DNA from 2 places in the Intrasporangium calvum DSM 43043 genome. Region 1 is predicted to be linked to the other one. Evidence: riboswitches for the same ligand, from Rfam matches in the RefSeq annotation. Region 1 holds a riboswitch; the other holds the start of a gene.
The links. A riboswitch is a leader RNA that binds a small molecule or an ion and turns the genes downstream of it on or off. The one in region 1 is predicted to bind glycine.

Region 1 (3,402 bases):
CGTGGTCGTCGTCGACCCGTCGAAGGTTGACGCCCCGCTCCAGCAGGTCGCGGACGACGCCGTCGGCTCGACCGGGAACAGAGACCGTCAGCGTGTCGAAATGGGTCTCGGTGACGACGTCCACGCCGCCGGCCCGGAGAGCCGCACGGAGGCGAGCGGTGTGCGACTGGATCCGCTGGGCGATGCCGGTCAGGCCCTCGGGACCGTGCCAGACCGCGTACATCGAGGCCATGACGGCGAGGAGCACCTGGGCGGTGCAGATGTTGGAGGTGGCCTTCTCCCGACGGATGTGCTGCTCGCGGGTCTGCAGCGCGAGGCGGTAGGCCGGCTTGCCGTGCGCGTCGACCGACACGCCGACGAGACGCCCGGGCAGCTGGCGCTCGAGGCCCTGGTGAACCGACATGTAGCCGGCGTGCGGGCCGCCGAAGCCCATCGGCACGCCGAGCCGTTGGGCGCTGCCGACTGCGATGTCGGCGCCCCACTCGCCCGGCGGCACGACGAGGGTGAGGGCGAGCAGGTCCGCGCAGGCGGTGACGAGCGCCCCGGCAGCGTCGGCGGCCTCGGCAAGAGCGCGCCAGTCGAGCACGGCCCCGGTCGCGTCGGGATACTGCACGACGACCCCGACCACGGTGGCGCCGTCAGCGGCAGCGCCCAGGTCCTCGGCCGAACGGACCCCTCGCAGATCGGCGACGACGAGCGGAAGTCCGATGGCGGAGGCTCGGGTGTGCATCACGGCGATGGTCTGCGGGAAGACCCGCTCGTCGACGACGACCACGCCGTCCGCGGCACGGGAGGCCCGGTGCATGAGGGACATCGCCTCCGCGGCCGCGGTCGCCTCGTCGAGCAGGGAGGATCCGGCGATGTCGAGGCCGGTCAGGTCGCTGACGACCGTCTGGAAGTTGAGCAGGGCCTCGAGTCGACCCTGGGAGATCTCAGGCTGGTAGGGCGTGTAGGCGGTGTACCACGCCGGGTTCTCGAGGACGTTGCGGCGCACGACGGGGGGCGTGACGGTGCCGTAGTAGCCGAGGCCGATGAGGGAGGTGAGCACGGTGTTGCGGGCGGCGAAGCCGCGCAGCTCCTCGATGACCGCGGACTCGCTGTCGGCGGCGTCGACCCGGAGCGCCTCGGTCGACCTGATGGCTCCCGGGATGGCCCGGTCGCACATGGCGTCGAGGCTGGGTTGACCGACGATGCCCAGCATCTGCTCGATGTCGTCGGCGCGGGGACCGACGTGCCGGCCCACGAAATCGGCGAAGGGGGTGTCGAGCGTGGCTGGGGACTGGGAAGACATCGGGGCTCCTGACGGGACGAGCGGATGACACACGCTCCCCGTCTGTCGGCGTCGGCGGCAGTGCCCACGTCCTCCAGGGTGCCTCGCCACATGGTCCGGGTGCCTGAGAGGTTCCGGGGATGTTGCCCCTTCGGCGCCGAGCCGAGGTCAGGCGACAAGCGCCTCACGTCGACCCGGTCTCTCCCATGTGGGTTGGACGGCACGGCAAACCTACCAGCCGCTCACCGGATGAGTGAGCGCCTCAGGAGATGCGGCGCGCCTGCCGCCGGGCGGTCAGCTCGTCGTCGGGGTGGTCCGACGGCTCCGAGTCCTCCGCGCGCTCACTCGGGAGCTGGGCCAGCTCGCCCTCGACCTCACGCCAGACCCGACCCACGGCGATGCCGAAGACTCCCTGCCCGCCCTGCACGAGGTCGATGACCTCGTCGGCGGAGGTGCACTCGTACACGGAGGCGCCATCACTCATCAGGGTGATCTGGGCGAGGTCCTCCACACCCCGCTCGCGCAGGTGCTCGATCGCCACGCGGATCTGGTGCAGCGAGACCCCGGTGTCGAGGAGTCGTTTGACCACCTTCAGCACGAGGATGTCGCGGAAACCGTAGAGACGCTGGGTCCCAGAACCCGTGGCTCCGCGCACGGACGGCTCGACCAGCCCGGTCCGGGCCCAGTAGTCGAGCTGACGGTAGGTGATCCCGGCCGCGCGACAAGCCGTGGGCCCGCGATAGCCGGCGTCCTCGGTCAGGTCCGGGAGGTCGTCGGAGAAGAGCATCCCCTGCGAGGGGAACGGTGGCCGCCGGCTCGCCGGGGCGGCATCCTCGATGGCGGCCATGCGAGTTCCTCTCGTTCGGGTCCGGGCGTCGAGCAGACGACATCCAGGTAACTACAGGCACGTTGTTCACTTCGACGGTAGGACCACGACCGGGCACCGTCAATCACCGGGGTCCCGAACGGCGCCGTGTCGTACCGGACCCCGCGGCGACGATCAGGGCTCCTGGGCCGGCCCGGGCTCACCGGGGTGCTCGAAGTCCTCTGCGGAGACATGGTCGAGGAACTCCTTGAACCGCTCGACCTCGTCGTCCTCATCAGAGGAGACCACGATCGCGGCCTCGTCGAGAATGCTCGGATCGACCAGGACCTTCGACCCGGTCCGCAGGGCCAGCGCGATGGCGTCAGAGGCTCGTGAGCTGATCTCCGTCGTGCCGTCGATGATGAGGGCGGCGTGGAAGACGGAGTCCTTGAGAGCGACGATCCGCACCTCGGTGAGCTGGTGCCCGAGAACCGCGAGGAGGTCGCGCATCAGGTCGTGCGTCAGGGGCCGTGGGGGGACCACTCCCTGCTGCGCGTAGGTGATGGCCGCCGCCTCCGGTGCCCCGATCCAGATCGGCAGGTACCGACCACCGTCCCGCTCTCGCAGCAGCACGATCGGCTGGTTCGTCGGCATCTCCACGCGGACGCCCAGGACGTCGACCTCTCTCACCACTCCACCGTACCTCTAGCGCGGCCCGGCGACCCTGTCACCGGGCCGGGTTCGCGGGTGGGTCGTCCGGCCCGGGGCGGCGGACGAGGGCGGTGCGGGCAGCCGGTGAGGTGCGGACCCCCCGGGGTCAGCGCTCGAGGCCGGAGCGCACCAGGGCGACGTGCAGGGCCACGCAGGCCGAGAGGATCTCCGCGGTCCGCTCCTCCTTCGACCCGCTCCCCCGTCGGGTGGCCAGGACCTGGTCGACGAGGCCGATCTCCCGGTCCGCGGCGGTCCGGAAGGGTCGGAGGTGTCGAGGTTCGAGCCCGTGCTCGGCCAGCCTTCGGGCCGCGACGGCGACGGAGACCGCTTCGGCGGTGAAGTGGCCGGTGCGGTCGGCGCGCAGCAGGCCGAAGCTCTCGAGCGCAGCGAACATGGGCTTGTCGATGCCGCTCGCCTGCCGCAGCTCAGGACCGGTGAGCCGCACTCGGGCGCGGGGGCGGAACGCCGCCGGTTCGGGACCGACAGGATCCGGCGTGGGGAGGTCGGGCTGCGGCCGAACGGACTCCGTGCCTGGGTCGGCCAGACCACGGTCGAGGGCATCGAGAGCCTCGCGAATGACCTTGAGGGGCCAGAAACGGTCCCGCTGCGCGGCGAG
Region 2 (3,402 bases), 1.9 Mb from region 1:
GGGCAGCTTGAAGGCGGAACGGGCATGCCGCTCCGGGTGCTTGCGCCGGTAGGCCAGATAGGAGATGAGGATCATCGACCAGACGAACATGAAGAGCAGCGCCGAGATCGTCGTGACGACGGTGAACGCCTCCATGATCGACGTGCCGGCGTAGAGCAGCGCGACGCCGCCGAGGAGGAAGACGCAGGAGAAGAACAGGGCGCTCGCGGGCACCTTGCGCTTGGTGAGCCGGCGGAGCCGGGACGGGGCATCGCCCTCGAGGGCCAGCCCGTAGATCATCCGCGACGTCGAGTACATCCCCGAGTTGGCCGAGGACGCGGCCGACGTCAGCACGACGAAGTTGATGAGGGAGGCGGCGATCCCGAGGCCGGCCAGGCTGAACATGCCCACGAAGGGGGACTTGTCGGCCACGATCTCACGCCACGGGGTGACCGCCATGATGACGACGAGCGCTCCGACGTAGAAGAGCATGATCCGGATCGGGATCGAGTTGATCGCCTTCGGCAGCGTCCGCTCCGGGCTCTTCGTCTCGGCGGCCGTGGTGCCGACGAGCTCGAGACCGACGAACGCGAAGACCGCGATCTGGAAGCCCGCGACGAAGCCCATGACACCGGTGGGGAACATCCCGCCGTCGTTCCACAGGTTGGTGAACGAGGCCTCGGCTCCGTTCGGCGCGGTGAACGAGTTGAACACCATGACGATGCCGACGACGATGAGCGTCACGATCGCGACGATCTTCACGAGCGCGAACCAGAACTCGGTCTCGCCGAACGCCTTGACCGTCGGCAGGTTGAGGCTGAGCAGCAGGACGATCGCGGAGACCGCCGGGATCCAGAGCGGCAGGTCCGCCCACCAGTACCGCACGTAGCCGGCGATCGCGACGATGTCGGCGATCCCGGTGACGATCCAGCAGAACCAGTAGGTCCAGCCGGTGAAGAAGCCGGCCCACGGCCCGAGGAGGTCCGCGGCGAAGTCGGTGAACGACTTGTAGTTGAGGTTGGAGAGGAGCAGCTCACCCATCGCCCGCATGACGAAGAAGAGCATGAAGCCGATGATCATGTAGACGAAGATCACCGACGGGCCGGCGAGCGAGATCGTCTTGCCGGAGCCCATGAAGAGCCCCGTGCCGATGGCGCCGCCGATGGCGATGAGCTGGATGTGGCGGTTCGACAGGGAGCGCGCCAGGTGCGGGCTCTCCGCGCTGGTCGCCTCGGCCGCCCGAGCCTCGGGGGTCGGAGGTGCGGGGGGAGGCGCGATCAGGGTGTCAGCGCCGTTGCTGAGTTGAGGCATGGTCCGGTCCGTTCCGGCAGGGGATGAGTGGTCCCTCCCCGCTCTGTGTTCGGACCTGAGAGATTCGCGGAGTCATCCGCTTGCACCGTCGGTGTCCGGGCGTGGCGCCCGGCAGCTTTCCAGAGTTGCCCAGCCGGTGGCGGTACGGGGGCCTGAGAGATTCCAGGGGAGGACTTGCTCCTTCGGCGCCCGAACGTCCTCGTTGAGGACGACGGGACTCTCCCGCCACAGCTCGATGGCATTTTCAATTAGATGGTGCGCCGGACGGTAGACCTGACGTCGGGACGGCACAAGCCCCCGGTCCAGATGTCGGATGTCTTGCTGAACCGCTGTTCACCATCAGGTGGTCACGCATTGACGGGGAGCCCCGCGGCACCTACCGTGATCGCGACAAACTCCATATCCGCCATTCGAATCGCAGCGGGAGAGTTCGCGACCAGCCAGTCGCGGCGCCGAAGGAGCAACTTCTCCCCAGAATCTCTCAGGCCCCCATGACCGTTGCGATGAGGCGAACTCTGGAAAGCAGGACCGCGTCCTGCACCCACGGTGCAAGCCGGCTGAGAGGCCGGTGAAGCTCTCAGGTCCAATGACAGAGCGGGGAGGTGACCATCCAGTCGCGCTCTGACGCGCGCACCGACCAGGGAGCCTCCCGCAATGACGCACCATTCTCCGCTGTCGCACACCCCCGCCGCCTCCCAGCTGCCGGCTCTGCCGCAGTCTGGTTCCACCTCAGTGGATTTCCACTCGCGGCACATCGGCTTCTCGGCCGATGACCAGGCCAAGATGCTGGCCGAGCTCGGCTACGAGTCGCTCGAGTCGCTCGTCGACCGGGCCGTCCCCAAGGGGGTGCGCAACCCCGCGGCGCTCTCCCTCCCACAACCCCTGTCCGAGGCGGAGGTGCAGGCCGAGCTGCGCGCCATCTCGGAGGAGAACGACTCGGCCGAGGCGATGCTCGGCCTGGGCTACTACGGCACCGTCACGCCGGCCGTGATCCGGCGCAACGTCGTCGAGAGCCCGGCCTGGTACACCGCCTACACGCCGTACCAGCCGGAGATCAGCCAGGGCCGCCTGGAGGCCCTGATCAACTTCCAGACCATGGTGGCGGATCTCACAGGGCTGACGACGTCGAACGCCTCCCTCCTCGATGAGGGGACCGCTGTCGCCGAGGCCATGACGGTCATGCGTCGCACGAGCAAGGTCAAGGCCGAGCGGATCGTCGTCGACGCCGACCTCTTCCCCCAGAGCATCGCGGTGCTGCGGACCCGGTGTGCGGCGATCGGTGTCGAGGTCCACGTCGCCGACCTCGCCGACGGGCTGCCCGAGGAGGACTTCTTCGGCGTCGTCGTCCAGTATCCCGGCGCCTCCGGGGTGGTTCGGGACCACGCCGCTCTCACGGCCGCGGCCCACGAGCGCGGTGCTCTCGTCGCCGTGTCCGCGGACCTGCTCGCCCTCACCCTCCTCGCCGCGCCCGGCGACTGGGGCGCCGACATCGCGGTCGGCTCGACCCAGCGGTTCGGCGTCCCGATGGGCTACGGCGGCCCGCACGCCGGCTACATGGCGGTTCGGGACGGACTCGAGCGCTCCATCCCCGGCCGCCTCGTCGGCGTGAGCGTCGACTCCGCCGGCCGCCCGGCGTACCGGCTCGCGCTCCAGACCCGCGAGCAGCACATCCGCCGGGACAAGGCGACGTCGAACATCTGCACCGCGCAGGTCCTGCTCGCCGTCGTCGCCTCGATGTACGCCGTCTACCACGGCCCCGAGGGCCTGCGTGCGATCGCCTCCGGGGTGCACCGTCAGGCGGTGGCCCTCGGCGACGCGCTCCGCGGCGCCGGGGTCGAGGTCGTCCACGACGACTACTTCGACACCGTGCTGACCAAGGTCCCGGGCCGGGCGGCCGAGATCGTCGCCGCTGCCGCTGCACGAGGGGTCCACCTGCGCGAGGTGGACGCCGACCACGTCGGGATCTCCTGCTCGGAGACGACGACCGGGCGGCACCTCGCAGCGGTCCTCGCGGCCTTCGGCGCCGGAACCTCCGGAACCTCCGCCGCCGCCGACGGCGCACCCGACAGCGCCCCCCTCGAGCCGGCCGCCACGGACCGCCTCCCCGGGGGC

Region 2: it holds a riboswitch for glycine, as region 1 does, so the genes downstream of both, gcvP (aminomethyl-transferring glycine dehydrogenase) here and gcvP (aminomethyl-transferring glycine dehydrogenase) in region 1, are expected to answer to the same signal.

Annotation. Positions count from the first base shown of each region.
Region 1 covers NC_014830.1:2,046,788-2,050,189, forward strand. Annotated here, with positions in the region: gene gcvP (aminomethyl-transferring glycine dehydrogenase) at 1-1,291, opposite strand, end outside; glycine riboswitch at 1,373-1,487, opposite strand; gene INTCA_RS09200 (MerR family transcriptional regulator) at 1,533-2,117, opposite strand; gene INTCA_RS09205 (bifunctional nuclease family protein) at 2,271-2,765, opposite strand; gene ftsR (transcriptional regulator FtsR) at 2,893-3,402, opposite strand, start outside.
Region 2 covers NC_014830.1:3,961,749-3,965,150, reverse strand. Annotated here, with positions in the region: gene cycA (D-serine/D-alanine/glycine transporter) at 1-1,290, opposite strand, end outside; glycine riboswitch at 1,421-1,525, opposite strand; glycine riboswitch at 1,702-1,798, shown strand; glycine riboswitch at 1,799-1,893, shown strand; gene gcvP (aminomethyl-transferring glycine dehydrogenase) at 1,945-3,402, shown strand, end outside.